2 regions of the Rahnella sp. CJA17(1/100) genome follow, and region 2 is predicted to be linked to the other one. Evidence: predicted binding sites of a transcription regulator. Region 2 holds the regulator's gene; the other holds the start of a gene.

Region 1 (16,223 bases), on a different contig from region 2:
GTGTAAGCGATTACCCTGCGGTATAAAAAACGCGCCTTTATGGAGGATTCGTAAGTAAACCGTTAAGGCGCGTAAATCATTCAAAACAGGATTGTAAGCAATAGTACCGGTGCCCTCTTCCCCTTATAACTGTCAGCATAAATTATAAGGAATCTGGGGCCACTCATGTTAAAGCCGGTACTTTTTGCCACATTGTTCTTTACCCTGCTCCCTGCGGCGGTACCCACCGTGCAGGCCAGCAGTTTCAGCCTGAATACGCCGGGCCTTTCTATCAATATCGGTGATCGCGACAGGCGGGGTTATTACTGGGACGGCTATGACTGGCGTAACCCAAGCTGGTGGAATGGTTACCGTGGTCACCACTATGGTGCACGCAGCCCGCGCGGCTATTACTGGGATGGTTATCGCTGGCGCGATCATGGCTGGTGGAACGAACGCCATCCGCCACGTCGTCCGATGCCGCCACCGCGTTATCATCACAGCGACCACGGACGTCCGCATTATGATCACGGCCGCGGGCCGGATCGGGGTCGCGGCCATGATGATCGCCGGGGCGGGCATGGCGATCACCGCCATTAATCAACGGAATAAAACAAAAACGGGACAGCGCAAACTGTCCCGTTTTTTATTATCTGTCGCTGGCGAAGGCGTTATTTCAACATACCTGTCAGCAGATAAAGGTTAAGGCTGACGACGATCAGCACGATGACCCGCCCCGCCCACTGCACGGTTTTAGTATTCACCATCTCGCCCATCAGGCTGCGGTTACCGGTAAAAGCCAGCAACGGCAGCAATGCCAGCGCAATCCCGAAGCTCAGCAATACCTGGCTCATCACCAAAATGCGTGTGGCATCTAATCCCATCAGGATCACAATAAAAGACGGCATCATGGTCACCGTACGGCGAACCCACAGCGGAATGTAGAATTTCACGAACCCCTGCATCACTACCTGTCCGGCCAGCGTGCCGACAACTGTAGAAGATAAACCGGCTGCCACCAGACTCAGACCGAAGGTGGTCGCGGCAGCGTGGCCGAGCAAAGGTTGCAGCGTCAGATAGGCTTCATCCAGCTCACTGATCCCGCTGTGTCCGCTGAAATGGAATGCCGCCGCAGCCGTCGCCATCATCGCCAGATTCACAAAACCGGCGATGGTCATGGCAATACCGACATCCAGCTTGGTGGCTGAATAACGCTGCGCTTTGGACGCCTTGCCGCCCCGCTGAGTCAGCGAAGAGTGCAGATAAATGACATGCGGCATAATGGTCGCGCCGAGCACACCGGCGGCCAGATACACCGAATCAGCGGTTGGCAGTGCGGGGATTAACATGCCTTTGCCCAGCGCCAGCATGCTTGGCTGCGAGAAGAACAATTCAACAATATAGGCCGCAGCAACAAACAACAGTAAACCGGCGATCACCAGTTCCAGCGGCTTTTGCCCGCGTTTTTGCAGCCCAAGGATAATAAAGGTGGCAATCCCGGTAAGTACTGCGCCCTGTAACAGGGAAACCCCGAGAAGCAATTTGAAGCCTATGGCGGCGCCAATAAATTCGGCCAGATCGGTGGCCATTGCAATAATCTCCGCCTGCACCCAGTAAGCCCAGACGGCCGGACGCGGGAAACGATCGCGGATATGTTCGGCCAGGTTTTTGCCGGTCGCGATACCGAGTTTGGCAGACAACAACTGGATCAACATCGCCATGACGTTGGCCCATACCACCACCCACAGCAACTGATAGCCATAAGAAGCACCGGCCTGAATATTCGTCGCAAAGTTGCCCGGATCGATATAACCAATGGCGGCGATAAAGGCCGGTCCCATCAGTGAAAGCTTCATCTTTCTGGACGCGCGGCCTGCAGATTCGGCCCGGCTGTTCAGCATAGTTAGTTAACCCTTACAATTATTACGCTTACATCAATGATATCTAATTGATAATGATTATCAAGTGCATTTGGGATGATCTGAGTGATTACTCTGATAGGCAGCAGCGGTAAGCGAGAAAGTAATAACTGAGGGGGTGATTCGCTCACCCGGCTTCAGAAAGCCAGACGCAGCGCACTTTCCTAAAACAGACATTAACGGGCCAGATTCAGAACGCATTACGGCACATGATAAAACTAGCACAGGAATGCTAATTGTGCTTAGTTTTATTAACATCTTGATTTTTTGTGTGATGGGCCGCGATTTGTTGCAATTCGTGTCTGTAATTTCTATATTTGCAATCGACTTCACGTTTTAAATGTACGCGTTACATAAAATGACCGTCGAAATATAGCCTGCCTCTAATTTGGAGCACCCATGTCCCGAATATTGCACTTTGTATTAGCGTTGGCCGTTGTCGCTGCACTCGCTTTACTGGTGAGCCGTGACCGGAAAAATATCCGTTTACGCTTCATCGTTCAGCTGTTGGTCATCGAAGTCTTGTTAGCCTACTTCTTCCTGAATTCTTCTGTTGGTTTAGGTTTTGTGAAAGGCTTCTCAGACTTGTTTGAGAAATTATTAGGATTCGCTGCGGAAGGGACCGGCTTCGTATTTGGAGGCATGAGCGATAAAGGATTAGCGTTCTTCTTCTTGAAAGTCTTGTGTCCGATCGTGTTTATTTCTGCGTTGATCGGTATTTTACAACACATTCGTGTACTGCCTTTCGTCATCCGTATTATCGGTACGGTTCTGTCGAAAATTAATGGCATGGGAAAACTGGAATCTTTCAACGCCATCAGCTCCCTGATTTTGGGTCAGTCAGAAAACTTTATCGCATATAAAGATATTCTGAGCAAAATGTCTGAAAAACGTATGTACACCATGGCTGCCACAGCAATGTCGACGGTTTCTATGTCGATTGTGGGTGCGTACATGACCATGCTGGAACCGCGCTTTGTTGTTGCTGCGCTGGTGCTCAACATGTTCAGTACCTTCATCGTACTGTCGTTGATCAACCCTTATAAGGTTGATTCAGAAGAAGACCTGCAAATCGGTAATACGCACCAGGGTCAGAGCTTCTTTGAAATGCTGGGTGAATACATCCTGGCAGGCTTCAAAGTTGCTATCATCGTTGCAGCCATGTTGATTGGTTTCATCGCACTGATTTCCTGCCTGAATGCGTTGTTCGACGTGGTATTCGGTATCACCTTCCAGGGCGTGCTGGGTTATGTCTTCTATCCATTCGCGTGGATGATGGGCGTGCCAAGTCACGAAGCCTTGCAGGTAGGCAGCATCATGGCAACCAAACTGGTTTCCAATGAATTCGTTGCGATGTTGGATCTGCAGAAAGTAGCAACCGAACTTTCACCACGCGGCGTGGGCATCCTGTCCGTGTTCCTGGTGTCATTCGCTAACTTCTCTTCCATCGGTATCGTTGCCGGCGCTATCAAAGGCCTGAACGAACATCAGGGCAACGTGGTTTCACGCTTCGGCCTGAAACTGCTGTACGGCTCAACGCTGGTCAGCGTGTTGTCTGCTTCTATCGCGGGTCTGGTACTGGCGTAAGTAAGCAAATACAGAACGACATGAAAGGCGCTCCGGCGCCTTTTTTTATGTCTGCGATTCAGCGCAGTAAAACAGGCAAGAGAAATGACAAACCGACAAAAGCAAAAAACCCGCCGAAGCGGGTTTCTTTAATATTTGGTGGAGATAAGCGGGATCGAACCGCTGACCTCTTGCATGCCATGCAAGCGCTCTCCCAGCTGAGCTATACCCCCACACGAGGTCGTACACATTTACTTTTTTGTTTCCCTGGGAAGGAAACAGCCAACTTGCTCTGGAAAGGAAGTTGGTGGAGATAAGCGGGATCGAACCGCTGACCTCTTGCATGCCATGCAAGCGCTCTCCCAGCTGAGCTATACCCCCAATTCATGCCCGTAAAAACGGGTGAACGGGGCGCATAATATGAAACGTCGCTACCCCTGTCAACGGCTAAATCCGTTTCTCAATTCAAGCGCTGAAAAAGCCGCCAAATCCCCCATTCCACAGGGAAAAATCCTCTGCCATCAGGGAAATTTTCAGACAGACGCTTTGTTTTACAATTTGTCCGCCAGCCCGCATTTTTCCTAGCTTTCTGATCTGCTTACGCATTTCCTTAACATCTATGTCCGAATGATTAATGAAATGTTAGCAGACTATGATAATCGCCTTGTTTTGAGATAAATCTCAGAATAGACTTCTCGCGCAATAATCATAACTTACACCATTCGAGCACTCCCATGTCCTTGTATTCACCTAAAGAAATCGCATCCATCGCCGTCACAGCGGGCGTTAATAAAAGCCGCGCCACCGTGTTGAATTTGTTAATTTTGGGCTTTCTGGCTGGCGCATTCATCGCCACCGGTTTCCTTCTGGATCTGCATGTAATAGGGACATTACCTGCATCCTGGGGTTCATTCAGTAACTTGCTTGGCGCTGCCGTCTTCCCGGTAGGCATCATTCTGACCGTGTTAGCAGGGGGAGAACTGCTGACCGGTAATATGATGACCTTACCTATCGCCTGGTTCGCGCGTCAGATAAGCCTTTACGCGGTGCTGCGTAACTGGTTCTGGGTCACTGTCGCTAACCTGCTGGGCAGCCTGGCAGTGGCCTATTTCTTCGGCCACGTTCTGGGGCTGACGGAAGGTGCTTTCCTTAGCAAAACGGTGGCCACCGCCACCGCGAAGGTCAACGCAGACTTCATGCATGCGTTCATTTCCGGTATCGGCTGTAACTGGCTGGTGTGTCTGGCAATCTGGCTGGCCTTCGCCAGCAAAGAAGTTGGCGGCAAAGTGATCGGCATGTGGTTCCCGGTTATGGCGTTCGTGGCCATCGGCTTCCAGCACGTGGTAGCAAATATGTTCATCGTGCCTGCGGCAATCTTTGCCGGTGCGCTGAGCTGGTCAGAATACCTGCCTAACTTCGTGGCCGTGTTCCTCGGTAACGCCGTAGGTGGTGCGGGCTTCGTTGGCCTGATGTATTTCCTGGCCTACCGCCCGACCGTTGAAACACCGGCAACTGAACAACGTTAATTAAGACGTTTTTCACACCCGGGTTTTAAGAAAAGAAAAAAGCCAGCCGGTTTCCCGCGCTGGCTTTTTTATCGCTATTTAACCGCCATTACTGTGCTTGTGTTTCGCGCTCAGCAATAAAGGCTAACGCCATATCGATACGCGCCAGCACACGGCTCTGGCCGATAGCGTGAACGGTGACATCAACACCCGGTGACTGGCCTGCGCCCGTTACCGCAACGCGCAGTGGCATACCAACTTTACCCATCCCTACTTCCAGCTCATCCGCCGTGCCCTGAATCGCATGGTGAATGTTTTCAGCGGTCCAGTCAGTGATAGCGGCCAGTTTGGCGCGAACCACTTCCAGCGGCTGACGTGCAACCGGGCGTAAGTGTTTCTTCGCCGCATCGGCATCAAACTCTGCAAAATCTTCGTAGAAGTAACGGCAGGACTCCGCCATCTCTTTCAGCGTCTTGCAACGTTCGCCCAACAGGGTCACGATTTCAAACAGCTGCGGACCGTTACGGGTTTCGATACCCGCCTGCTCAACATGCCACAGCAGATGGGTCGCCACGTAATGCGGATCCATCGTGTTAATGTAGTGGTGGTTCAGCCATTGCAGTTTTTCAGTGTTAAACGCACTGGCAGATTTGCTGACGTTTTCCAGTGAGAACAGCGCTTTCATTTCGTCGCGGCTGAAAATTTCCTGGTCGCCATGAGACCAGCCCAGACGCACCAGATAGTTCAGCAGCGCTTCCGGCAGATAACCGTCATCACGGTATTGCATCACGCCGACCGCACCGTGGCGTTTGGACAGTTTTTTACCGTCGTCACCCAGAATCATAGAAACGTGCGCGTAAACCGGTACCGGCGCGCCCAGCGCTTTCAGGATGTTTATCTGACGCGGCGTATTGTTGATATGGTCTTCGCCACGGATAACGTGGGTGATTTCCATATCCCAGTCATCGACAACGACACAGAAATTATAGGTCGGTGAACCGTCGGTACGGCGGATGATCAGATCGTCCAGCTCGTCATTACTGAATTCGATCGGTCCGCGGATCTGATCGTCAAAGATGACAGAACCTTCCTGCGGGTTACGAAAACGCACCACACACGGCTCATCAGCAGCGTGATGTTCGTGGCTGTCGCGGCAGCGGCCGTCATAACGAGGCTTCTCGTTATTTGCCATTTGTTCTTCACGCAGCGCTTCCAGACGTTCTTTAGAGCAATAGCATTTATAAGCCGTGCCGTTTTCCAGCATCTCATCAATCACCGCGTTATAACGGTCAAAACGCTTGGTCTGGAAATACGGGCCTTCATCCCAGTCCAGATTCAGCCAGTTCATGCCATCCATAATCGCGTCGATAGCTGCCTGAGTGGAACGTTCGAGATCGGTGTCTTCGATACGCAGCACAAACTCACCGCCAAGGTTGCGGGCAAAGAGCCAGGAATAGAGCGCGGTACGGGCTCCACCGACGTGCAGATAGCCGGTCGGGCTTGGGGCAAAACGGGTTTTGATTTTCATCTGGGTGCAACCTTAATCACGCAACGCCAAAAAACGTCGCTATCAATTAACAAAAAGTGGCTGACATTCTACCACTCTGCCCTGATTCCTCAACGCACAACCAGGGGCAGTCACGTGGTTTAAGGCCATGAATGCGTAAAGAATCGACTACGCGGGCGAGAAACACGTCAGGTTGACTAAAAATAAGCCGAATGAACATTTTTGTTTTTAAAAAGCGTTGACGTAATTTCAAGTATCCCTATAATGCGACTCCATCACGACGGGGGCGATTAGCTCAGTTGGTAGAGCATCTCCTTTACACGGAGGGGGTCGGCGGTTCGAGCCCGTCATCGCCCACCACTCTTTAAGAGTGCCGCGTTGTGATAAGTAAGAAGAATTGAGAAATGGGCGATTAGCTCAGTTGGTAGAGCATCTCCTTTACACGGAGGGGGTCGGCGGTTCGAGCCCGTCATCGCCCACCATTTCTCAGCACGTTTCTTCTTACATGGGGAAGTACCCAGAAGTGGGCGATTAGCTCAGTTGGTAGAGCATCTCCTTTACACGGAGGGGGTCGGCGGTTCGAGCCCGTCATCGCCCACCACTTCTGCGGGCCGTTAGCTCAGTTGGTAGAGCAGTTGACTTTTAATCAATTGGTCGCTGGTTCGAATCCAGCACGGCCCACCAATTCAGAGAAAAGCGCCTATAGGCGCTTTTTTCGTTTCTGTACTCCGGTAATTTTTTCCCTTCTCCTACTCCAGTTTAAACATCGGCACGACCTTATTGTGTAGCGCCGGATTATCGCTTTCATCTTTCAGATTGACGCCCGACAACTGGCGATGGAAAGATTGTTCGAGCAGCCAGGCGAGTTTAAAAGCCGCCTGCGGATAATTCAGCCCTTCCGGCCGCACATTGGAAATACAATTTCGTTCCGATTCCAGTCTTTTGGTATGGGGCCCCCAGGTCATGTAAATGCCTAAACTGTCGGGAGATGACAATCCCGGACGTTCTCCGATCAAAATCGCTACCGCCTTCGCTTTCATCACCTGCGCAATATCATCGCCCAGTGCCACCCGCGACTGATGCGCCAGCACCACAGGCCCGATTTTCAGCTCCAGCGTGCGCAGATAGGGCAATAACGCCGCAATCAGCGGTACGGCCTGCCGGTGCACGGCTTTCGATGACAAACCGTCAGCGATGACCAGCACAACGTCGGCAGGCTCCGGCGCCAGACGCTGCAAGGCCTGACGGCTGCTTTCTGACAGCTTGCGGCCAAGATCAGGACGACACAGATAGGTCGCCCTGTCCGGTGCAGCGCTGGCAACGGTCAGCGTTTCCACCCCCAGCGCGTAAAGTTCGGGTTCGAGCTTCTGGCTGTCAAAGGGCTGATGCACGGCATCACGCGCCTGCGCATGGGCTAAACCAAATCGCAGCAGCTCATCGGTGGGCAGACTCGAACCGGTACGTCCCAGCGCGATACGTGCGGCCGTAAACTGACGCAGAGTTTCCCACGGGTTGCTATGCACCAGCGGCGATAATCCCTGCTCTTTTTCTTTATTCATCAGCACAGACCTCAGCTCAGTTGCGGCAACTGACGCAGTAACGGATGGGACGCCCGGGTATCCTGCAAGACGCCCTGCGGATCGATAATTTTCATTTTCTCCAGCCATACAGCAAATTCCGGCGCATGTTTCAGCCCGAGTAATTCACGGATGTATAACGCGTCATGGAAAGAAGTGCTCTGATAATTGAGCATGATGTCATCCGCGCCCGGTACGCCAATCAGGAACGTCAGCCCGGCAGTGCCGAGCAGCGTCAGCAAAGTGTCCATATCATCCTGATCGGCTTCTGCATGATTGGTGTAACAGACATCGCAGCCCAGCGGCACGCCCAGCAGTTTGCCGCAGAAATGGTCTTCCAGACCCGCACGGATAATTTGTTTACCGTCATACAAATACTCCGGGCCGATAAACCCCACCACGGTGTTAATCAGCAGCGGTGAAAAATGGCGGGCGATGGCGTACGCACGCGCCTCACAGGTTTGCTGATCGACCCCAAAATGCGCATTGGCAGATAAACAACTGCCCTGCCCGGTTTCGAAATACATCACGTTGTCGCCGAGCGTGCCACGCTTAAGACTGAGCGCCGCCTGTTGCGCTTCCGCCAGCAGCGCCAGATTGATACCAAACCCGCTGTTCGCCGCTTCAGTTCCCGCTATCGACTGAAACACCAGATCAACCGGTGCGCCGCGCTCCACCAGTTTGATGGTGTTAGTGACATGCGTCAGAACACAGGACTGCGTGGGAATTTCAAAGCGCGTAATGATGTCATCAAGCATGTAATTGAGGTTTTCCAGCAGCGGTAAGCTGTCGCTGGCAGGATTAATGCCAATCACCGCGTCGCCGGAGCCATATAACAAACCGTCGAGCATACTGGCAGCAATGCCCTGTAAATTATCGGTCGGATGGTTCGGCTGCAGGCGCACGCTCATGTGCCCCGGCAGCCCGATAGTATTGCGGAATTGAGTAATCACCCGGCATTTTTTAGCCACCAGGATCAGATCCTGATTGCGCATCAGTTTGCTGACGGCAGCCGCCATTTCGGGCGTGATCCCGCGGGCGACGGCTGCCAGCACAACGCTGTCGGTTTTTTCACTCAACAACCAGTCGCGGAAATCCCCGACGGTGAGATGCGAAATCGCGGCAAACGCCGCGACATCATGAGTATCGACAATCAACCGCGTGACCTCATCGTCCTCATACGGCACCAGCAATTGTTGCAGGAAGGTTTTGAGCGGCACATCAGCCAGTGCCATTTTTGCCGCCATGCGCTCTTCAGCGCTGGCGGCAGCCACTTCAGCCAGATAGTCGCCCGACCGTGCGGGCGACGCCTTTGCCATCAGTTCGCGTAAATCCTTAAACTGATAACTTCGGTGACTTAATGTCGTCTGAAACATAACACTCCTTAGCGCGCCGGATTATTTGCTGCTTTTAGCGGGAACCGGGCGCAGGCCACGTAATTGCGGATCTTCCGCAGCATCAGTCCGCGACTGATGGGTGATACGGAACCAGGCATACGCCAGCAACATCATGGCGGCGAAGATCAAAAACAGTAAGGTGTTGTAGTAAATCATAGCGATCAGACAGACGACTGCCAGCACCAGCGCCAGAGCAGGTGCAAAAGGATAGAGCGGCGCACGGAACGGACGGATTAAATTCGGTTCGCTGCGGCGGAGTTTAAACAATGCAGCCATCGAAATGATGTACATCACAATGGCGCCAAAGACCGACATTGTCACGATATTGGCCGTCAGTGGCTGGCCGCCAATCACGATCAGTGAATCCGAGAAAATAGCCGCGATGCCAACAACGCCCCCCGCGATAATACCAAGATGCGGTGTCTGGAAACGGGCGTTGACGCTGGCCAGTCGTTTAGGCAAATAACCTGCCCGGGCCAGCGCGAAGATCTGACGGGAATACCCCATGATAATGCCGTGGAAAGAGGCAATCAGGCCAAAAAGCCCCAGCCAGACCAGCATGTGCAGCCAGCCACTGTTGCTGCCGACAATCAGTTTCATGGCCTGCGGTAACGGGTCGTTGATGTTCGACAGCTTGGTCCAGTCGCCCACACCACCGGCAAACAACATCACGCCGAGCGCCAGAACGGTCAGAGTCAGAATGCCGCCGATAAAAGCTTTCGGAATGGTACGCTGCGGATCTTTCGCCTCTTCAGCGGCCATTGAGGCACCTTCTATCGCCAGGAAAAACCAGATAGCAAAAGGAATGGCCGCAAAAATACCGGAAAAGGCTGCGGGACTGAAAGTGTCGCTGCCCGCCCATCCACCGTGAACAAAGTTCGACATTTCAAAGCCCGGTGCCACCACGCCCATAAAGACCAGCAATTCAAAAATTGCCAGCAACGTGACCAGCAGTTCAAAGGTGGCGGCAATACTGACGCCGAGAATATTGAGCGCCATAAATACCAGATACGCGCCAACAGCCACCCATTTCGGCTCAATCGACGGGAACTGCACATTGAGATACGCCCCGATCGCCATCGCGATAGCGGGCGGCGCAAAAACAAATTCCACCAGCGTTGCGAAACCCGCGACAAATCCGCCCGTTGGCCCGAACGCACGGTAAGCGTAAGCAAAAGGACCGCCCGCGTGCGGAATCGACGTAGTGAGTTCGGTAAAGCTGAAAATAAAGGCGCAATACATAGCCGCTATCACCAGAGCAGTGATAAGAAAGCCCAGTGTGCCTGCCTGCGCCCAGCCGTAACTCCAGCCAAAATATTCGCCGGAGATAACCAGCCCGACGGCAATGCCCCAAAGTTTAAAACTCCCCAGTGTACGTTTTAAAACAGGTGTGACTTTCGTGGTTTGCATAAATGATCCCCTGCCCGGTGATAATTCAATTTTTGTTGGAAAAGAACTGCGACAGCCTTGCTCTTATTTGTGTTGCAAAGGATGGATGTTGCAAAGGCTGTACCACTTAAGAAACCCTCAGCAGGCGCGGCCTGTAGCCGTATTCAGGGGAGGCTTGCTACATTTTAGCGCGCCGCCGTAAGCCGCATATCCGAAATGGTGCGTTGGATAAGCGTCACAAAAGGGCGCTACACTTTGGCTTCTCAGAACGCTGACGTCGGATAAAAGGAGAACATCACGTGGCAACAATGGAACAGCAAATCATCACCTGGCTCAGAGAGGAACCGCTTCACTTGCAGGCACTGACGCAGGCACGCACGCAAAATCTTAACGATGCCTGGCTGGCGGCGGGCTTTGTCCGCAATCTGGTCTGGGACCGGCTACACGGATATGCGCAGGCCACTGCGCTCAATGATATCGACGTGGTGTATTTCAATCCGCTGGATTGCTCGCCGGAAGCTGACGAGCGCTATGAACATCGCCTGAAAGCGCAATCGCCCGACCTTCCCTGGTCTGTGAAAAATCAGGCCCGCATGCATGAGCGCCACGGCCATGCGCCCTATTCCTCCAGCGCCGAGGCGATGAGCTACTGGGTGGAAATGGAAACCGCTATCGGCGCAAGAATGAATGCTGACGGGCAAATTGAGCTGAATGCGCCGCTGGGACTGGATGCTTTGTTTGCTTTCAGTATTACGCCAAACCCGCGGCATGCGATCCCCGCAGTTTTTGCCGAGCGGATCAGCAGCAAAAGCTGGCTGACCCGGTGGCCGAAGCTCAGAGTGAAAGCGTTAACCGAATGAAAGCCATAAATACCGTAAGGAATATGCAAAGCCTGTAAAGCCTCGCTGATTTTTGCCGATATAGCTTAAGCACTTTTACGTGCAAAATTTTATTCTTACTCAATGAGGCTTTTTATGACGACTATCAGCGCGACCAGCAGTTCGGTAAGCTCTGCGTCCACCAGCGACTCAGGCAGTGCCAGCCAGATTGCAAAGCTGACTAAGCAGATTACCAAACTGACTGAGCAGCTCAAAAACGTGGGCAATTCAGGCGGCGATACTGACGAAGTTAAGCAACAGCAAGAACTCCTGCAGCAGCAAATCGAAATGCTGCAACAGCAGATCGCGCAGATTCAACAACAACAGGCTCAGAAAGCGCTTCAGCAACAGCAGCAACAACAAGCTGACGCTGAAATGAAGAAAGACGAAGGCGTGAATAAGCCTTCAGAAACCAACGCTGTCGATATCTACGTATAATCCCGGTCAAAGCCTGAAACAGCCGGCAAGGTATCAGTGGTTGTACATTCCCTGCTGGCTGCGTTTTTCCCGTAATAAATTCGCCTGCTCTTTCACCACCTGCCAGATGGCCTGTGCAGCGGGTGATAACGACCGGTTTTTACGTCTGACCAGCATCAGCACCCGGTTGATTTCCGGCACCAGGCTTCTGACCACCAGACGGCTCCCTTCCGGCATGGGCAACGCCAGCGCCGGGATAACACTGATACCAATTCCGGCTTCCACCATCGGGAATAACGTGGCTGGATGGCCGATTTCCTGAGCAATCTCCGCTTTCACTTTCTGCGCTTTCAGTGCGCCGTCGATCAGGATCCGGCTTCCTGATGCGTAATCCTGCAGCACCAGTTTTTGGCCGTTCAGTGCCTGCCATTCAACCTCCGGCAGCGCCGCCAGCGGATGATCCTCACGGCACATCAGCAAAAACGGCTCATGCAGAATCGGCTCGCAGTCCAGATCGGTGTTTTCACCCGGATCAATCACAATGCCGAAATCCACTTCCGCATTTCTGACGCTGTTAAGCACCAGTTGCTGCGCCTGATCGCGCAACAAAATACGAATGTCCGGATACTGCCGCTCGCCGCTGGAGATACATTGCGGCATCAGTTGCGCCGAAATCGTCTGGCTAGAGGCAATACGCACCCGACCATTATGCTGCGTGCCGAAGCTGCGGGTGTCGAGCAGCATGGCGTGGAGTTCGTCGAGCAACGGCTCGACACGATTCGCCAGACGCAGACCGGCATCAGTGAGCACGACTTCGCGCGTTGTACGGTCCAGCAACCGTACGCCCATTTCGGCTTCCAGCTCTTTCATACTGTGGCTGACAGCCGACTGGCTTAAACCAATGGACTCACCAGCCCGGCTGAAGCTGCCGTAGCGTGAAACGGTCACAAATACGCGAAGTTGCCTGAGCGAATAATTCATGAATTTTCTGCATTAATGGATTAAATAAATCAATTTTTTAATTGTATCGCAAAGACTCAGAATAGCCGCATTCAGAAACAACAAATCCGAGACTTGTTATGCGCTTCTTACCCGATCGCTTTACCCTGACACTCATCGCTACGGTTTTGCTGGCGACGTTCTTCCCGGCCAGCGGCATATTTGTGGCTTTCTTCAATAATCTGACCATTTTCGCCATCGGCCTGCTGTTTTTCATGCATGGCGCAAAACTCTCGCGCGAAGCTATTTTTCAGGGCAGCAATAACTGGCGTCTGCATTTGTGGGTGATGTTCAGTACCTTCATTTTATTCCCGATCCTCGGGCTGCTTTTCCAGTGGTGGCATCCGGTAGACGTCAGTCCGCAAATTTACAGCGGCTTTGTCTATCTGTGTATTTTGCCTGCGACGGTGCAGTCGGCGATTGCATTTACCTCACTGGCAGACGGGAACGTAGCGGCAGCGGTGTGCAGCGCCTCCGCATCAAGCCTGCTGGGGATTTTTGTTTCGCCGTTGCTGGTCAGCCTGCTGATGCATGTACAGGGGGAAACGGGGAATGGTTTAGAACAGGTCTGGCATATTGTGCTGCAACTGCTGGTGCCGTTTGTCGCCGGGCATTTACTCCGTCCGCTGATTGGCGGCTTTGTCGAACGTCACCGTAAAATGATCGGCAAAACCGACCAGACATCGATTTTGCTGGTGGTGTATTCCGCTTTCAGCGAAGCCGTGACGCAGGGGATCTGGCATCAGGTCGGCATCGGTTCACTGCTGTTTATCGTGGTGTTCAGTCTGGTACTGCTGGCCTTTATCCTGGTGATCAATACCTATATGGCGCGCTGGATGGGCTTTAGCAAACCCGATGAAATTACCATCGTGTTCTGCGGCTCGAAGAAAAGCCTGGCGAACGGTATTCCGATGGCGAACATTCTGTTCCCGGTCAGCGCGATTGGCATGATGGTGCTGCCGCTGATGATTTTCCATCAGGTACAGTTGATGACCTGCGCGGTGCTGGCAAAACGTTATCAGAAAAAACAACAGGAAGCGGCGCTGAAACACGCGCCTGTTACTGAATAAGCTGGCTAAATAGCAGGCAGAAAAAAGGCGCTGAATTCAGCGCCTTTGTTTTATGAGTTGACCCGTTCTCAACAGCGTTTACTCGTCAGTGCCGTCCAGTCCCGGACCATTGCGGCGCAGCGGATTGATCAGGCTTTGCAGCCCTTCGCTTTTAATCGTCAGCGTCAGCTGCATCAGTTCACCCAGTTTTCCTTGCGGAAATTCGTCCTTACGGGCGAACCACAGCAAATATTCTTCCGGCAAGTCGATCAGCACCCGTCCGGCATATTTACCGAACGGCATCACCGTATTGGCTATCTGGATCAGATCTTCTTTTTCCATGATTTATTCACCCAGCAGACGGATCATTTCCGCCTCGTCGATCACCTCAATGCCCAGTTCCTGCGCTTTCGCCAGCTTGGAACCCGCCGCTTCACCGGCAATCACCAGATCGGTTTTCTTCGACACGCTGCCGGAGACTTTCGCGCCCAGCGCAGTCAGACGATCTTTGGCGTCATCGCGGGAAAGAATCGACAGCGAACCGGTCAGCACCACAGTTTTGCCGGCAAACGGACTGTCGATTTCTTCCGGTACAATGACCTGCACTTCCGGCCAGTGAATATTGATTTCAGGGCTTAACAACTCGTCGATGACCTGCTGGTTATGTTCTTCCGACAGGAAATTCACCACGTGTTTCGCCACTACATCGCCAACATCCTGAACGCCTTTCAGCGATTCAATATCTGCCGCTTTAAGCGCCTCAACCGAGCCGTAATGCGCGGCAAGGTTAGCCGCCGTGGCTTCGCCCACTTCACGAATGCCCAGCGCATACAGGAATCTCGCCAGCGTGGTTTCTTTGGCTTTTTCCAGCGCACTGACCACGTTCTGCGCCGATTTCGGCCCCATGCGGTCCAGACCGGTAAGTTTGCCCGCCGTCAGACGGAACAGATCTGCCGGCGTTTTGACATATTCTTTCTCGACCAGTTGATCGATGATTTTGTCGCCCATGCCGTCAACGTCCAGCGCCCGGCGGGAGACGAAATGCTTCAGCGCCTCTTTGCGCTGTGCACCACAAATCAGACCCGCCGTACAACGCGCTACCGCTTCGCCTTCGACACGTTCGACATCAGAATGACAGACCGGGCACTGCGTCGGGAAAACCACTTCACGGGCATCTTCAGGCCGCTCATCCAGCACCACGCCCACCACCTGCGGGATAACATCTCCGGCACGACGGACAATCACGGTATCGCCGATACGCAAGCCAAGACGCTCGATTTCATCTGCGTTATGCAGCGTGGCATTGCTGACCATCACGCCCGCAACCAGAACCGGCTCCAGACGTGCGACCGGCGTGATCGCACCAGTACGCCCGACCTGGAACTCGACGTCTTTCACCAGCGTGATTTGTTCCTGCGCCGGGAATTTGAAGGCTGTTGCCCAGCGCGGCGCACGTGCCACAAAGCCCAGCGTTTCCTGAATATCCAGCGAGTCAATTTTCACTACCACGCCGTCAATATCAAAGCCCAGTGACGGACGGTCGGCTTCAACCTGACGGTAAAATGCCAGCACTTCTTCGCTGCCGGTACACAGGCGGACGCGATCACTGACCGGTAAACCCCAGGCTTTAAACTGTTGCAGGCGGGCGAAGTGGCTGCGCGGCAGTTCACCCCCTTCCAGCAGGCCAACGCCGTAGCAGAAGAAGGTCAGCGGACGTTTGGCGGTGATACGCGGATCGAGCTGACGTAACGAACCGGCGGCGGCATTACGCGGGTTAGCGAACACTTTCCCGCCGGTGCGGCGCGCTTCGTCATTCATCGCCTCAAAGCCCGGCTGTGGCATAAAGACTTCACCACGCACTTCAAGGCGCGCAGGAATGTTGTCGCCATGCAGACGCAGGGGAATGGCGCGGATGGTCCGTACGTTGGCGGTGATGTTCTCGCCGGTGGTGCCATCGCCACGCGTGGCCGCCTGCACCAGTTCGCCATTCTCATACAGCAGGCTTACCGCCAGACCATCAAGTTTCAGCTCGCAGCAGAAC
Region 2 (16,223 bases):
AGGCTTCGCTCTGATCTTTATCTTCAATACGGCGGCCGGCAAATTTCTTGGTGATGGCGGAAATCACGGAGGAATCCAGACCACCAGACAGCAGCACGCCGTAAGGCACGTCAGACATCAGGTGACTTTTTACCGCTTCTTCCAGTGCATCTTTCAGCGCCGCAGCGTCAGTGACGTTGTCTTTGACGTTTTCGAAGTCAAACCAGTCACGCTGGTAGTATTCGCGAATTTCACCGTCCTGGCTCCACAGATAGCTGCCTGCCGGGAATTCTTTGATGGTGCGACAAACCGGCACCAGCGCTTTCATTTCTGAAGCGACGTACATGTTGCCGTGTTCGTCGTAGCCCATGTACAGCGGGATAATGCCCAGATGGTCGCGGCCAATCAGGTAGGCGTCTTTTTCTGTGTCATACAGAATAAAGGCGAACATACCTTGCAGTTCATCGAGGAAGGCAGGGCCTTTTTCCTGATACAGCGCCAGAATGACTTCACAGTCAGATGCGGTCTGGAATTCATACTTGTCGCCTAGTTCTGCGCGCAAAGCCTGATGGTTGTAAATTTCGCCGTTCACAGCCAGAACGTGGGTGTGTGCTGCGTTGTACAAAGGTTGTGCGCCGTTGTTCACGTCGACAATGGACAGACGCTCATGCGACAGAATGGCTTTATCGCTGGCAAACACACCGGACCAGTCGGGTCCGCGGTGACGCATCAGGCGCGACAGTTCCAGCGCTTTTTTGCGCAGCTCGACAGCGTCAGTTTTGATATCGAGCACACCGAAAATTGAACACATATGACTTTCTCCCTAACGACCTTTCTCTGGCTGTTATTTTTATGATTACGAATGAGGATCAACGTTGCCGTTCTTTCAGTTTTAGCCCGGCGTTGTTGCGTTGCTGACTATGAAAATGCGTCAAAACCCCTATGTTGTGCAAGTGGTTTAACGCTCTTCTGATAAATAGTTGGTTGATGGTGGGTGATCTTTGATGAATCACCAGTTTTATGGCGATTCTATTAGTGGATTATTAATTTAATCGCCAAAAATTGAGGAGGATTCAAAAAAAGAGAAAAGTGGATAAAAATCAGACGGCAAGACAAAAAAAAAAGCCTGAATAAACATCCAGACTCGTTTTCAGGCAGTGGCCGGAAACGCTTAAATCACGTCGATATCGGCAACTGAAGGGTAAATCCAGGTCGGACGGAAAGGCATTCCCTCAATATCGTTGAGCGTGGAAACGCCAGTCAGCACCAGAACGGTTTCCAGACCTGCCTGGAAGCCCGCCAGAATGTCAGTACGCAGATTATCCCCCACAATGACGGTATCTTCGGAATGCGCCTGCATTTTATTTAACGCCGAACGGATAATCCACGGGCTCGGTTTGCCGACATAAAATGGCTGGCGTCCGGTAATTTTTTCGATCGGTGCACACAATGCGCCGCAGGCAGGGACAAAACCGTGTCCGTGGTTATCAGGATTTGTCGCGATAAAGCGCGCGCCGTTTGCCACGAAATAGGCGGCTTTATGGATCATGTCCCAGTTATAAGAACGGGTTTCGCCGACAATCACGAAATCAGGATTGATATCGGTAATGGTAAAACCGGCTTTATAGAGTTCATGAATCAGCGCACCTTCGCCGACGACATAGGCTTTTTTGCCTTCCTGACGTTTGAGGAAATCGGCTGTGGCCATCGCAGAGGTGAAAAATGCACTTTCAGGCACGTCGAGACCGGCAGCGCCGAAGCGGTTTGCCAGATCCTGTGCTGTCTGGGAAGGGTAGTTAGTGAGAATAACCAGAGGCATTCCCTGTTCCTGAATCCGCGCCAGAAAACGATCGGCGCCAGGTACTGCGGTATTGTCGTGCAACAGCACGCCATCAATGTCACAAATTACGTTCTTTATCGTCATAATTTCCAAACCCACATTTTCAGTCCCATTCCTGGCAGCCAGATACTATAGCACGTCTTAATTTTCCATCAGACGCTGTAACAGAACGCCATTCAGCATCGCCCGTTTAACCAGGGCAAACGCACCAATCGCTGACTGATGATTCAGGGCAGAGGTCACTACCGGTAAATTACGGCGGAAATCTTTCAGAACCTGCGCATTAATGCAGTTCTGAATTGCCGGAAGCAGAACCTTATCTGCTTCGGTGATTTCGCCGGCAATCACGACTTTTTGCGGGTTGAACAGATTTATCGCGATCGACACACCTTTACCCAACTGGCGGCCAACGTGTTCGATGACTTCGGTTGCCAGCGGATCGTGGCGGTTGGCCGCTTTGCAGATCGCTGAAATTGAACAGTCATTCAGACTCAGCTTGCTGGCGTAGCCTTGCGTCAGTAAATGGCGCACCCGATTTTCAATGGCAGCGTTAGCCGCAACGGTTTCCAGACAGCCGAAATTACCGCAATGGCAGCGTTCGCCCAGCGGGTCGATCTGAATATGGCCGATTTCACCGACGTTGCCGTTACTGCCGAGAAAAATCTGGCCGTTAACGATGATTCCGGCACCGGTACCACGGTGTAAACGAACCAAAATGGAGTCCTGACAGTCGCGGGTTGCACCGAAGTAGTGTTCGGCAAGCGCCAGACTGCGGATATCGTGGCCGACAAAACTGGTGACTTTAAACCGGGTTTCCAGCGCATCGACTAATTTCCACGCGCCCACGCTGATATGCGGCATATAGCGCACGATGCCTTTATTCGGATCGACCAGCCCCGGAAGGATGACGGAAATGGCAATCAGTTCGCGGATTTTGCGCTGATTCAGTTCAATGAATTGCTGGATAGCTTCGAACAGCGCGTTCTCCAGGGTTTCCTGAGTGCGTTCGGGCAGGGCGTAATGTTGTTCGGCCAGCGATTTTGCGCTGAGATCATAAAGCGTTATCGTCGCATCATGGCGACCAAGACGTACTGCGATGGTATGGAAAGGGCGGGTTTCGGTGATGATAGAAATAGCGCGGCGCCCTCCGGTGGAAGCCTGCTGATCAACTTCTTTAATCAGCCCGCGCTCAAGCAATTGTCGGGTAATTTTGGTCACACTGGCGGGCGCTAACTGACTCATGTCAGCAATCTGAATGCGCGAGATGGGACCTTGTTGGTCAATCAGGCGGTAAACCGCCGCGCCGTTTAACTGCTTAACCAGATCAACGTTGCCGATTTGTGCCTGCTGTCCGCCAGTTGTCATCAATGCTGTTATCCGCTCAATTAAACTTCGTCACCATTAACGATAGTTTTTGTGATTTTAAAATCATGAGTGAACGCGGTGAGGTTGGCGACTTTACCTGCTTCGATGCTGCCCAGTTGGTCTTCAACACCAATGGCGCGTGCCGGATAAAGCGTTGCCATACGCAGCGTTTCGTCCAGTGCGATGCCAACATGTTCGACGCTATTTTGTACCGCTTCGATCATCGTCAGCGCAGAGCCGCTCAGTGTTCCGTTTTCGTCCACACAGAGTCCGTCACGGTAGTATATTGTTTTACCGGCAAAAATGAACTCATCAATATTCGCGCCAGCCGGAGCCGTTGCGTCAGTGACCAGCACCAGCTTCTCGCCTTTGAGCTTTTTCGCATTGCGAATATTCGCCCAGTCAACGTGAAGACCATCAGCAATCACGCCGGTATAGACTTCTGGCGTATCGAAGATTGCACCAATAAGACCAGGCTGACGGCCCGTGATGGCGGGCATTGCATTATAAAGGTGCGTAGCAAAGCTGATACCTGCGGCAAAACCGGCACGGGCTTCAGCATAGGTGGAATTTGAATGGCCTGCGGAAATCACTATTCCTGCATCACGCATCTGGCGGATATATTTTGCATCAACCTGTTCGGGTGCGAGCGTCAGTTGGGTGATCACGTCCGCGTTTGCACACAGAAAATCAATCATCGCGCTGTCTGGCAGGCGGATAAAGGCCGGGTTGTGCGTGCCTTTTTTCAGCGGGCTGAGGTAGGGTCCTTCAAGGTGCAGACCCAGTGCCTGGTTCGGATACTTTTCCAGATAGGTACGCATCACGCTGATACCGTGTTTCATGTAGTCATCGCTACAGGTAATCAGCGTCGGTAAGAAACTGGTACAGCCGGATTTTTCATTGGCTTTCTGCATGATTTCTAACGTTTCTACTGAAATCGCTTCCAGTGAATCGTTGAATTGCACGCCGCCACAACCATTAAGTTGCAGATCGATAAATCCGGGGGCAAGAATGGCGCCATCCAGACTGCGGGTTTCCACATTCGCCGGCAATTCACTTACCGGGCAGACACGTTCAATTTTGCCATCGGCAATGACCACCGCGTGGTTATCCAGAACGTCATGACCGGTATAGACCCGGCCGTTCACTAAAGCGTACATCATGCCCCCTAGTACGTTTGCCCTTCTCCAGTCACGCTGCTGCTGCGTTGGCTGCCTCACTCACTCCGGTCACTTACTTCAGTAAGTGACCGGAGATTCGCTCGTTGCCGCCTTGCCGCAACCCGACTGGCTTTGGGCATAATTTTGGATCAGAGATTTTTCATATTTTCCGCTTCTAACTCGCGGAAATATTTAACAGTTTTGACTTTCAGTTCCATGGTGGACGGTTCGTCACACACCATAACGGCTTTCGCGTGCAATTGCAGGCAGCTGATGGTCCACATATGGTTGATATTACCTTCAACTGCCGCTTCCAGCGCCTGCGCTTTCGCATGGCCGGTCACCAGAATCATCACTTCTTCTGCATCCAGCAACGTGCCCACGCCAACGGTCAGGGCGTATTTTGGCACCTGAGAGACATCGTTGTCGAAGAAACGTGAGTTCGCGATACGGGTTTCATGGGTCAGGGTTTTGATACGCGTACGGGAAGCCAGAGAAGAGGCTGGTTCGTTGAATGCGATATGACCGTCATTACCCACGCCGCCCATAAACAGGTGAATTTTGCCGTAAGACTTAATTTTCGCTTCGTACTGGCGGCATTCTTCGTTGACGTCTGCTGCATTACCATTCAGCAGATTGATGTTTTCGCGTGGAATATCAACGTGGTCAAAGAAGTTTTTGTACATAAACGTATGGTAGCTCTCAGGGTGTTCCTGCGGCAGACCGACATATTCGTCCATGTTGAAGGTCACTACGTTCTTAAAGCTAACCTGGCCTGCTTTATGCATGGCGATTAAATGTTTGTAAGCTTCGAGCGGCGTACCACCGGTTGGTAAGCCCAGAACAAACGGGCGGTCAGCAGTGGGTTTAAATGCGTTGATGCGTTCAACAATATGACGTGCAGCCCATTTGCCAACTTCAGTGGGGGTGTTTAATGGAATAAGTCTCATCAGATACCTCTTAGTTTCAGAATATTGAATATAATGTGTCTGTCCTCCGCTGAAGTGTTAGCGCGGGACAATAAGTCAGAAAGCAGTTTTGGGTTCAGGGCGGTCTTGTTAAGCGTAAACCACCGCAACGGTTTATGACTGGCACAATACCGTCTGGATTTTTTTAATGATAAAATAAGTTTGGTGTATTGACCAGTGAAATGGCATGTTATGACCTCTTTTTGGTGACAAATCTCACAAAAAGAGAGGTTTTAATTTGCGATACGAAATAATATTTTTACACTCGCAATTGCAGTTGGTTAAATCGGAACGGTAAATGTAAAAGGTAGTAAACATACTAATTAAACTACTTTGGTGATTCGCTTACGGGCGAGTAGGGGGAATGTTGAATATACTGAGTTATTTACAAAAGATTGGCCGGGCATTAATGGTGCCCGTTGCTACGTTGCCAGCCGCCGCAATCCTCATGGGCGTCGGTTACTGGATCGACCCTGTGGGTTGGGGGGGAGACAATGCGCTGGCGGCATTTTTCATTAAATCTGGCTCCGCCATCATTGAAAACATGTCCGTACTGTTTGCGATCGGTGTGGCGTATGGCATGTCCAAAGACAAAGACGGTGCAGCTGCACTGACGGGTTTTGTCGGTTTCCTGGTGCTGACCACGCTGTGTTCGCCTGCAGCCGTGTCCATGATTCAGAAGATCCCGTTAGACCAGGTGCCGGCGGCATTTGGTAAAATCAATAACCAGTTTGTCGGTATCTTAGTCGGTATCATTTCTGCCGAGTTGTACAACCGTTTCAGCCACGTCGAGTTGCCGAAAGCGCTGTCATTCTTCAGTGGTCGTCGTCTGGTTCCGATCCTGACTTCTTTCCTGATGATCATCGTCGCCTTCATCCTGATGTATGTATGGCCACTGATTTTCAACGGTCTGGTGACCTTCGGTGAGCATATCCAGCAACTGGGTTCTGCCGGTGCCGGTATCTATGCCTTCTTCAACCGTTTACTGATCCCGGTCGGTCTGCATCATGCACTGAACTCCGTGTTCTGGTTTGATGTTGCAGGTATTAACGATATCCCTAACTTCCTCGGTGGTCAGGAATCTATCCAGTCAGGTAAAGCGGTGGTAGGTATCACCGGTCGTTATCAGGCCGGTTTCTTCCCGATCATGATGTTTGGTCTTCCGGGCGCGGCACTGGCGATTTACCACTGCGCACGTCCTGAAAACAAAGCAAAAGTTGCTGGTATCATGCTGGCTGCTGCTTTCGCTTCCTTCTTTACCGGTATCACCGAACCGCTGGAGTTCTCCTTCATGTTCGTTGCGCCGGTGCTGTATGTGATTCACGCCGTACTGACCGGGATTTCGGTCTTCATCGCAGCAAGCATGCACTGGATTGCCGGTTTCGGCTTCAGCGCAGGTTTGGTGGATATGGTGCTGTCTTCCCGTAACCCGCTGGCGACTCACTGGTACATGCTGATCCCTCAGGGTCTGGTGTTCTTCGTGATTTACTATGTGGTGTTCCGTTTCACCATCCAGAAATTCAACCTGCTGACCCCGGGACGTGAACTGGCAGTGGCCGGTGACGAAGCGGACGGTTACGACGTTGATGTGGAATCTGCTGGCAACAAAGGTGACGAAACCGTTGCTCTGGCACGCCGTTATATCAGTGCCATCGGTGGTTCAGAAAACCTGACCGGCATTGATGCCTGTATCACCCGTCTGCGCCTGAACGTGAAAGACTCGGCACTGGTCAACGACGGACTGGCGAAACGTCTGGGCGCTTCAGGAGTTATCCGTCTGAATAAACAAAGCGTGCAGGTGATTGTCGGTACCCGTGCCGAAATCATTGCCGGTGCGATGCGTACCGCACTGAATGCAGGCCCGATTGCTGCGGCTACCGTGACTCCGGCTGCGCCAGTGTCTGAAATCAAACCTCAGGCAGTGCCAAACAGCGTGAAAACGGTAGTGGAAACCTTAGTGTCTCCGGTTACCGGTGACATTGTGGCGCTGGATCAGGTGCCTGATGAAGCCTTTGCCAGCAAAGCGGTGGGTGATGGTGTTGCCATCCGTCCTACCGATAAAATCGTTGTGTCGCCGGCTGCGGGCACGGTGGTGAAAATCTTCAATACCAATCATGCGTTCTGCCTGGAAACGACTTCCGGTGCTGAAATCGTGGTGCATATGGGGATTGATACTGTTGCACTGAACGGCCAGGGCTTTACCCGCCTGGTTGAAGAAGGGGCAACAGTCACTGCCGGTCAGCCTGTACTGGAACTGGATCTGGATTATCTGAATGCCAATGCGCGCTCAATGATCAGCCCGGTAGTCGTCAGCAATATTGATGATTATACCGGTGTGACGTCACTGGCCAGCGGTTCAGTGGTTGCCGGTCAAACGAAACTGTTCGATATCCAGGGCAAATAACCCTGCGGATGACGTAACAGGTCGACGTAGTGACAGCGGGAAGAGAGCGATCTCTTCCCGTTTTTTATTGTCTGAGGACAGAGGCACCAGAGATAACCACGATTTAATGCAACTAACGGTTGTTTCCCGGCGTGGCTTGTTGGAACATAAGCGGTTATCCGTAGAGTCAATGTTGCGTAGAGGAATTGCACAATGAGTGAGGCTGAAGCCCGCCCAACAAATTTTATCCGTCAGATTATTGATGAAGATCTGGCGACCGGGAAACACAATACCGTTCACACCCGTTTCCCACCTGAGCCTAATGGTTATCTGCACATCGGTCATGCGAAATCTATCTGCCTGAATTTCGGCATCGCGCAAGACTATCAGGGCCAGTGTAATCTGCGTTTTGACGATACCAACCCGGCAAAAGAAGACATCGAATTCGTTGAGTCAATCAAACGCGACGTCCAGTGGTTAGGTTTCGACTGGAGCGGCGATATTCATTACTCCTCGGACTATTTTGATCAACTGCATGCTTATGCGCTTGAACTGATCAACAAAGGTCTGGCGTATGTTGATGAACTGTCTCCTGACCAGATCCGTGAATATCGCGGTTCCCTGACGTCGCCGGGTAAAAACAGCCCGTACCGCGATCGCACCGTGGAAGAGAACATTGCGTTATTTGAAAAAATGCGTAACGGTGAGTTCGCCGAAGGCGCTGCGTGTCTGCGTGCAAAAATCGATATGGCCTCGCCATTCTTTGTCATGCGTGATCCGGTTCTGTACCGTATTAAATTCGCAGAACATCACCAGACCGGTAAAAAATGGTGCATCTATCCGATGTACGATTTCACCCACTGCATTTCCGATGCGCTGGAAGGGATTACCCATTCGCTGTGTACGCTGGAATTCCAGGATAACCGTCGTCTGTACGACTGGGTTCTGGATAATATTTCTATTCCATGCCACCCGCGTCAGTACGAATTCTCCCGTCTGAATCTCGAATACTCCATCATGTCCAAGCGCAAGCTGAACCTGCTGGTGACCGAGAAGATTGTTGAAGGCTGGGATGACCCGCGCATGCCGACCGTTTCAGGTCTGCGTCGCCGGGGCTATACCGCGGCGTCTATCCGTGAATTCTGCCGTCGTATCGGCGTTACCAAGCAGGATAACAACGTCGAAATGATGGCGCTGGAATCTTGCATCCGTGACGATCTCAACGAGAACGCACCGCGCGCCATGGCGGTTATCAATCCGGTTAAAGTGATCATTGAAAACTTTACCGGTGATGATGTGCAGATGGTGAAGATGCCGAATCATCCGGGCAAACCGGAAATGGGCACCCGCGAAGTGCCGTTTACCCGTGAGATTTACATTGATCAGGCTGATTTCCGCGAAGAAGCCAACAAGCAGTACAAACGTCTGGTGTTGGGCAAAGAAGTGCGCCTGCGTAATGCGTATGTGATCAAAGCAGAACGTATCGAGAAAGACGAGGAAGGGAATATCACCACTATCTTCTGTTCTTACGATATCGACACGCTGAGCAAAGATCCTGCCGATGGCCGCAAGGTGAAAGGCGTGATCCACTGGGTGTCCGCGTCTGAAGGTAAACCTGCTGAGTTCCGCCTGTATGACCGTCTGTTCAGCGTCGCAAACCCGGGCCAGGCGGAAGACTTCCTGACCACCATCAACCCGGATTCCCTGGTGATTTCCCACGGTTTCGTGGAGCCATCACTGGTGGCTGCACAGGCTGAAATCAGCCTGCAGTTTGAGCGTGAAGGTTACTTCTGTGCCGACAACCGCTACTCAAGTGCTGAACATCTGGTGTTTAACCGTACCGTTGGCCTGCGTGATACCTGGGAAAGCAAACCCGTCGCGTAAGCCCTCAGTATGAGGTAACAAAAACGCAGTTCAGGCTGCGTTTTTTTTCGCCTGTTATTCTTGTCAGAGATGCCTTTTGTTTTTCGTCGCGAATTAATGTATTTCCTATGCTTACTTTTAAAACGTTGTGCCACAGCCGTTCATATTGCTGAAACGTTTAAATTGTAAGATGATTTTGTTTAATCATCTGTTTTAATTATGTATTATTGTAGCCCACTGCTTTAATCCTTTCCTGCATACCTCTGTAATACTTTTTCATCTTTATGTGCACTTTGTCATATTTCGATAATTAATGATTAATTACTCATTGATAATTCGTGTCGCGAAAAATACTCTTGATGTTGATTTAACCGGTTACGCCTCTGGCGACCGCTTTTTATACCCGTTTGGGTTTTGCTCGTTTTTTTAGTCAACATGAGGAATCTCTATGCACAAGCACCGTAACAGGGGCAGGGGATCGGCTTACCTGAAACCTGCCATGTATTCTCTCGCCGGCACCTTACTGGGTGGCGGAATGATGTTTTCACAAGAGACCAAAGCAGCCGGTTTTATTGATGATTCCACACTGACCGGCGGTGTGTACTACTGGCAGCGTGAACGTGACCGCAAGGACATGGATCCGGCGAGTGACCACTACAAAGACTATACAACCAACCTTTCGCATTCTACCGCTAACCTGAACCTCGATTTTTCTTCCGGCTATGCCTGGGACATGTTTGGTATTGATATCGCAGCCTTTACGGCGATTGAAATGGCCGAGAGCAGCGAGAGCGGCCATCCCAACGAAATCGCCTTTTCCAACAGCAACCGCGCCTACGACGAAGATTATTCCGGGGATAAAAGTGGGGTCAGTCTTTATAAGGCAGCCGGTAAATTCAAATACGGCGGATTCTGGGGGCACGCAGGGTATATTCAGCCTACCGGACAGACGCTGATCGCACCGCACTGGAGCTTTATGCCGGGTACGTATCGCGGTGCGGAAGCCGGTTATAAACACGATTTCGGTGACCCGGGTGAACTGAGTTTCTCCTATATGTGGGCTGATGAATATAAATCGCCGTGGCATCTGGAAATGGATGATTTCCGCCAGAATGACAAGAAAACCGGCGTTTCTTATATTCATTCGCTCGGTGCGAAATATGATTTTAAAAATGACTTCGTACTGGAAGGCGCATTTGGCCAGGCTGAAAGTTATGTCGATCAGTATTTTGCTAAAGCCTCGTACAAAATGGATCTGCTGGGTAATCCGCTGACCACCAGCTATCAGTTCTATGGCGCAGAAGACCGCATCAGTGACAAGAATGATCCGAACAGTCTGTATGACGGTCTGGCATGGCTGCAGGCGCTGACTTTCGGCTATACCACCGGGCAGTTTAACTGGCGTCTGGAAGGGACGATGGTGAAAGCGGAAGGGAATCAGGGTTACTTCCTGCAACGTATGACCCCGACCTATTCCTCTTCAAACGGTCGTCTTGACGTGTGGTGGGATAACCGTTCTGACTTCAACGCCAACGGTGAGAAAGCCGTGTATGCCGGCGTGCTTTATGATCTGGCGAAATGGGATTTACCGGGCTTAGCGGTAGGTGGTTCGTACGTCTATGCGTGGGATGCCAAACCGAGCACCAACGCCGCTTACGACCAGAGCCAGCGCCTGAAAGAAAGCGCCTGGAGTCTGGATGCGCTGTACACCATTCAGGAAGGTCGCGCGAAAGGGACGTTGTTCAAACTGCATTACACCCAGTACGACAACCACTCTGATCTTCCTAGCTGGAGTGGCGGGTACGGCAACATATTCCAGGATGAAAAAGACGTGAAATTCATTGTCATCGCTCCATTCACTATTTTCTGAGGTCGTTATGTCGATGAATAAATTACTGATGATTGTGATGTCGTCCGTGCTTCTGGCTGGTTGTGCACCTACCGCCGATCAGGCACAAATATCCCAAACGCGGGAAGATTACCGTGCCTGTATCAATACGTCAGAAGGCAATCCGGACAAACTGGCATCCTGCGAGGTGTTACTGAATAAACTGAAACAGGAAAAAGCCCACCAGCAATTTGCAGAACAGGAGACGGTGCGCGTGGTGGATTACCAGCGATGTCTGACGGCGCGTAAAACTGGCGACGGTCAGGCATATGCTGCTGATTGCGGGAAAATATGGCAGGAAATAAAAACGAACAATTCACCTAAGCCGTGAATCTCAGCAGCGAAACATGCCCCGGCTTGCCGGGGTTTTTTATGCCTGCTATCCGGGCTCAATCTGCATCGATATCAGACATAAAAAAACCGCTTTTCAGCGGTTAATTTAGTCAAAGCCTGTGCAGATTACTGCGCAGGTTTATCGTTGTGCAAAGAGTCATCTTCGCGGCAATCGCCTGCTTCACAGTGACCGTACAAATACAGGCTGTGGTTGGTGAGCTTGATACCGTGTTTCTTAGCAATCTCACGCTGACGACCTTCAATATATTCGTCACGGAATTCGATCACACGACCGCAATCCAGACAGATCAGGTGGTCGTGGTGATGTTGCTGGGTCAGTTCGAATACGGACTTGCCGCCTTCGAAGTTATGACGGGTGACAATACCGGCGTCGTCAAACTGGTTCAGAACGCGGTAAACCGTCGCCAGGCCAATTTCTTCACCCATATCAATCAGTTGCTTGTAAAGATCTTCCGCACTAACGTGATGACCTTCCGGCGCTTGCAGCACTTCCAGGATTTTGAGGCGCGGAAGCGTGACTTTTAAGCCGGCTTTCTTCAGTGCGGTGTTGTTGTCAGTCATGCGGATTCAGTCCTGTTACTATGTGCTAATCAAGTTGAGGCATGCAGCCTGTGGCATCGGCGGCACAAAATTATTCGTTTAGTCTCTTCGTTTAACGCAATGTGCCAATTCTCGTCAACGACAGCCTGTTAATAAAGATCACAAATTGCCGGTCACATTTGGAATGCAACGACTTGATCAATAGAAAAAACAGAGGAACTCAGTGTACCTTGATACGACCGAAAGTTACAATTTTGTAGCAGTTAAATTGTTAATTTCAGTAATAGTTTGGCCCTTCAATTGTAGAATAAATCCTCAGGGCCAACAGGGTTTTTAGCCAATAATTTCAGAAAGGCTAAGTTCTTCTGTGATCTGTTTCACCCAGGCATCAACACGTTCGCTGGTCAGTTCGGGCTGACGATCTTCGTCAATTGCCAGTCCTATGAAGTGCTTATCATCCGCCAGGCCTTTAGATGCTTCAAAGTGGTAACCTTCGGTAGGCCAATGTCCGACAATCACTGCGCCGCGTGGCTCAATGATATCGCGCACGGTGCCCAGCGCATCGCAGAAATATTCGGCGTAGTCTTCCTGGTCACCGCAACCAAACAGTGCCACCAGCTTACCTTCGAAATCTATCTCTTCCAGCGTTGGGAAAAAGTCGTCCCAGTCACACTGCGCTTCACCGTAATACCAGGTTGGAATGCCGATAAGCAAAATATCGAATTTTTCCAGATCCTCTTTGCTGCTCTTCGCAATGTCATGCACCTCTGCAACATCTTTACCCAATTGCTTCTGGATCATTTTTGCGATGTTTTCGGTGTTACCTGTATCGGATCCAAAGAAGATACCTACAACGGCCATAAGATTACCTAACCTCTTGTTCTCAATGAAGTGCTCTGCAACGCAGGCAATAATAATGCAGATGATAGCAAACTCGTGCGGCGGAGAATATGCTTCTGCTCGCCTTCTTAACTGGGAAATAAGTTTATCGGGCAATATTTTTAAGTGTTATCGCCTTTGTGTGCTTTCACCCGCGGCGAATTAACCTCAGGCTTAATAAGGTCAAAAGCAAGTTTGAGAAATAAGTCGTCACAATACTAAATTTCGAGAACATTCCGCCGATAGATGATTCGGGAGCAATCTCAACATAATAAAGAAATCGATGCCCGGAGAGGTGTTCAAACATGTCCTGGGGCACTTGCCTGCTGGTTACCTGTCTTGATTCTCCGCATCCCCGTCAATCCTCAGGCCAGAAACAGACATGTTTCGAGAGAGGCATATCGTGCAGTTTTTAAAAAATATCACCATCAGGGCCGCTTTATTAACCATTCTTGGCATCTTTTGCGTCATGTGGGCAGGTGTTTCCCTTTACACCGTCACCTCACTGGACACACTGACCCAAAATACCAAAAATAGTACCGAGCTGGTCAACAATATGGCGCTGATCAATAAAGGAAATGATCAGTATTTTCGTACCGTGACGCGCCTGAGCCGCGCCGTGGCACAGCTTCAGGCCGATCCGTCAAAAGGTCCGGAAATTTTTGATACCGCCAAACAATCACTCAGTGGGCTGACGCAGGCTCTGGCCAGTTTTAAAGCGGCACCGCATCCGGGGCTGGAAGATTCCTCCGTGCAGGAATTAATCACCAGTTGGGAAAATCTGATCACGCAGGGCGTCACGCCATTGTTCGACGCAGCCCGCAGCAAAAATACGGAGTCCTATAACCAGCTAGCCAATTCCACCGTACCTGCACTGAGCCGCAGCTTTGGCTCATCGATGGAGAAAGTCAGCGGTCAGATCGCTGTCGATTTTGATGCGGCACAACGGCAATCCACCCATCTGACGTCATTTAGCAAAGTGATTCTGCTGACGGCATTTGGTATCGGGCTGGTGATTTTATTGCTGACTGACCGTTATCTGGTGATGGCGCTGGTGAAGCCGCTGGATAAAATCCGCGGTCACTTCGCGGTGATCGCCAGCGGCGATCTGACGTTTTATCTGGAAGAATTCGGTAAAAACTGCGCCGGTAAGCTGATTCCGTTGCTGAACGAGATGCAGTTGAGCCTGGTCAATACCGTTCAGACCATCCGCAACTGCACCAATCACATCTATCAGGGCGCGTCAGAAATTTCAGCCGGGAACAACGATTTGTCTTCCCGTACGGAAGAACAGGCGTCGGCGCTGGAAGAAACCGCTGCCAGCATGGAAGAACTGACGGCTACCGTTAAACACAATGCCGATAACGCGCATCACGCCAGCCAGCTGGTGATGGAGGCTTCCACCACCGCGCAGAAGGGCGGCAACATCGTGGCAGACGTGGTCAGCACCATGAAAGATATCTCCGGCAGCTCGAAGAAAATTGCTGAAATCACTTCTGTGATTAACAGCATCGCTTTCCAGACCAACATTCTGGCGCTGAATGCTGCCGTCGAAGCGGCACGTGCGGGCGAGCAGGGGCGCGGTTTTGCAGTGGTTGCCAGCGAAGTGCGCAATCTTGCACAACGCAGTGCGCAGGCGGCGAAAGAAATCGAGCAGCTTATCAGCGAATCGGTTTCCCGCGTCGACAGCGGTTCGAAATTGGTTGAAAACGCCGGTCAGACGATGAATGAAGTGGTGCGCTCAATTACGCATGTCACTGACATCATGGCGGAAATCGCCTCTGCATCCGATGAGCAAAGCAAAGGAATCAGTCAGGTGGCGGTTGCCGTCACAGAAATGGACAGCGTCACACAGCAGAACGCCGCGCTGGTAGAACAGGCGTCGCAGGCTGCGGTATCACTGGAAGAGCAGGCTTCATTGCTGAACAATGCCGTTGCTACGTTCAAACTTAAAGATAGCGTGACGAGCGTCGGTTCACGTCCGGCGAAGTCAATTTCCGCACCGTTATTGCGTCCGGATACCAGCATGCTTTCGGCGAAAAGTGCTGAAAACTGGGAAACGTTCTGAGCAGGAAGACGTGAATTAATATGGAATAAGTAAGAAAAAACAAACGGGTAGCCTGAGAGGGTTACCCGCTTTTCAATCAGCCTTCATGACCGTTAAGATGCGACAGCAGCATCTCTTCAATCAATTCGCTACGACTGATATTGCGTTCTTCTGCCAGCTTATTGAGCATATCAACAGCATCGGCATTCATTTTCAGCTCCACACGACGCAGGCCGCTCGCTTTATCGCGGCGTAACTGGTTGCGCTTATTGATCCTGAGCTGTTCATCACGGGATAGCGGATTTGTTTTTGGACGCCCCGGACGACGGTCATCTGCGAACAGATCAATCGTCGTGCGATCCAGTTGTTCTTTTGCCATAGGTAGCGGTACAACCAGGGAAGTTTTTACATCGGAAAACCGCAAGCCGGTTCCTGACGAGCGTTTCACACATTTCGGGCTAAGAAACCCTGACCCAATTCACCTCCCGCGACTCACTGTGAGTAAACGGGGCGGCAAAATTATAGCGCGCAATCATACACTGGCGCACCAGGGGTTCACAACGCCTGATTACCCTGATTTCATGATAACTTCTTAAGCTGTGCAGACTTTTTGCACAATTTATCCCCAGGATGTTAAACCTCAGGCCGCATCGATGAAACGGTGCACCGCGCGCAGTACTGCATCGGGTTTTTCCGCGTGCACCCAATGACCGGCTCCCGCCACCACATGCGCTTTGGCCTGCGGAAATTGTCGGGCAATCGCGTCGCGATATTCATCCTGCACATACGGCGATAGCCCGCCACGGATAAACAGCGCCGGACGATCCCACGGAGGCACGTCTTCCCAGCCGGTAATAGTTTCGTATTCACTGAGCAGCACCGGCACGTTAAAGCGCCATTCTCCCTGCTGGAATGATTTGAGCAGGAACTGGATCACGCCGTCTTCCTTTATATACG

Evidence for each region. The regulator Fur, encoded in region 2, represses iron uptake genes when iron is present. The targets are predictions, from matches to a motif close to ATAATAATGAGAACNACTATCAA.
Region 1: the regulator Fur is predicted to act here: its motif matches at 1,928-1,950, upstream of AACU55_RS12595 (Nramp family divalent metal transporter).

Annotation. Positions count from the first base shown of each region.
Region 1 covers NZ_CAWOJA010000022.1:225,696-241,918, reverse strand. The annotation lists gene mgrA (L-glyceraldehyde 3-phosphate reductase) at 1-6, shown strand, start outside; gene AACU55_RS12600 (DUF2502 domain-containing protein) at 166-579, shown strand; gene AACU55_RS12595 (Nramp family divalent metal transporter) at 651-1,880, opposite strand; gene AACU55_RS12590 (NupC/NupG family nucleoside CNT transporter) at 2,298-3,485, shown strand; tRNA gene AACU55_RS12585 (tRNA-Ala) at 3,622-3,697, opposite strand; tRNA gene AACU55_RS12580 (tRNA-Ala) at 3,770-3,845, opposite strand; gene AACU55_RS12575 (hypothetical protein) at 3,930-4,070, opposite strand; gene AACU55_RS12570 (formate/nitrite transporter family protein) at 4,199-4,990, shown strand; gene gltX (glutamate--tRNA ligase) at 5,079-6,497, opposite strand; tRNA gene AACU55_RS12560 (tRNA-Val) at 6,761-6,836, shown strand; tRNA gene AACU55_RS12555 (tRNA-Val) at 6,883-6,958, shown strand; tRNA gene AACU55_RS12550 (tRNA-Val) at 7,002-7,077, shown strand; tRNA gene AACU55_RS12545 (tRNA-Lys) at 7,085-7,160, shown strand; gene eutC (ethanolamine ammonia-lyase subunit EutC) at 7,226-8,035, opposite strand; gene AACU55_RS12535 (ethanolamine ammonia-lyase subunit EutB) at 8,047-9,429, opposite strand; gene eat (ethanolamine permease) at 9,451-10,860, opposite strand; gene AACU55_RS12525 (nucleotidyltransferase family protein) at 11,148-11,699, shown strand; gene AACU55_RS12520 (FlxA-like family protein) at 11,814-12,155, shown strand; gene AACU55_RS12515 (LysR family transcriptional regulator) at 12,189-13,115, opposite strand; gene AACU55_RS12510 (bile acid:sodium symporter family protein) at 13,214-14,203, shown strand; gene AACU55_RS12505 (DUF3820 family protein) at 14,282-14,524, opposite strand; gene ligA (NAD-dependent DNA ligase LigA) at 14,528-16,223, opposite strand, start outside.
Region 2 covers NZ_CAWOJA010000044.1:9,178-25,400, forward strand. The annotation lists gene asnB (asparagine synthase B) at 1-790, opposite strand, end outside; gene AACU55_RS16875 (HAD-IIA family hydrolase) at 1,151-1,903, opposite strand; gene nagC (DNA-binding transcriptional regulator NagC) at 1,961-3,184, opposite strand; gene nagA (N-acetylglucosamine-6-phosphate deacetylase) at 3,205-4,344, opposite strand; gene nagB (glucosamine-6-phosphate deaminase) at 4,494-5,294, opposite strand; gene nagE (N-acetylglucosamine-specific PTS transporter subunit IIBC) at 5,680-7,716, shown strand; gene glnS (glutamine--tRNA ligase) at 7,909-9,579, shown strand; gene chiP (chitoporin ChiP) at 10,058-11,428, shown strand; gene chiQ (ChiQ/YbfN family lipoprotein) at 11,442-11,777, shown strand; gene fur (ferric iron uptake transcriptional regulator) at 11,906-12,361, opposite strand; gene fldA (flavodoxin FldA) at 12,674-13,201, opposite strand; gene AACU55_RS16925 (methyl-accepting chemotaxis protein) at 13,623-15,287, shown strand; gene ybfE (LexA regulated protein) at 15,364-15,645, opposite strand; gene ybfF (esterase) at 15,907-16,223, opposite strand, start outside.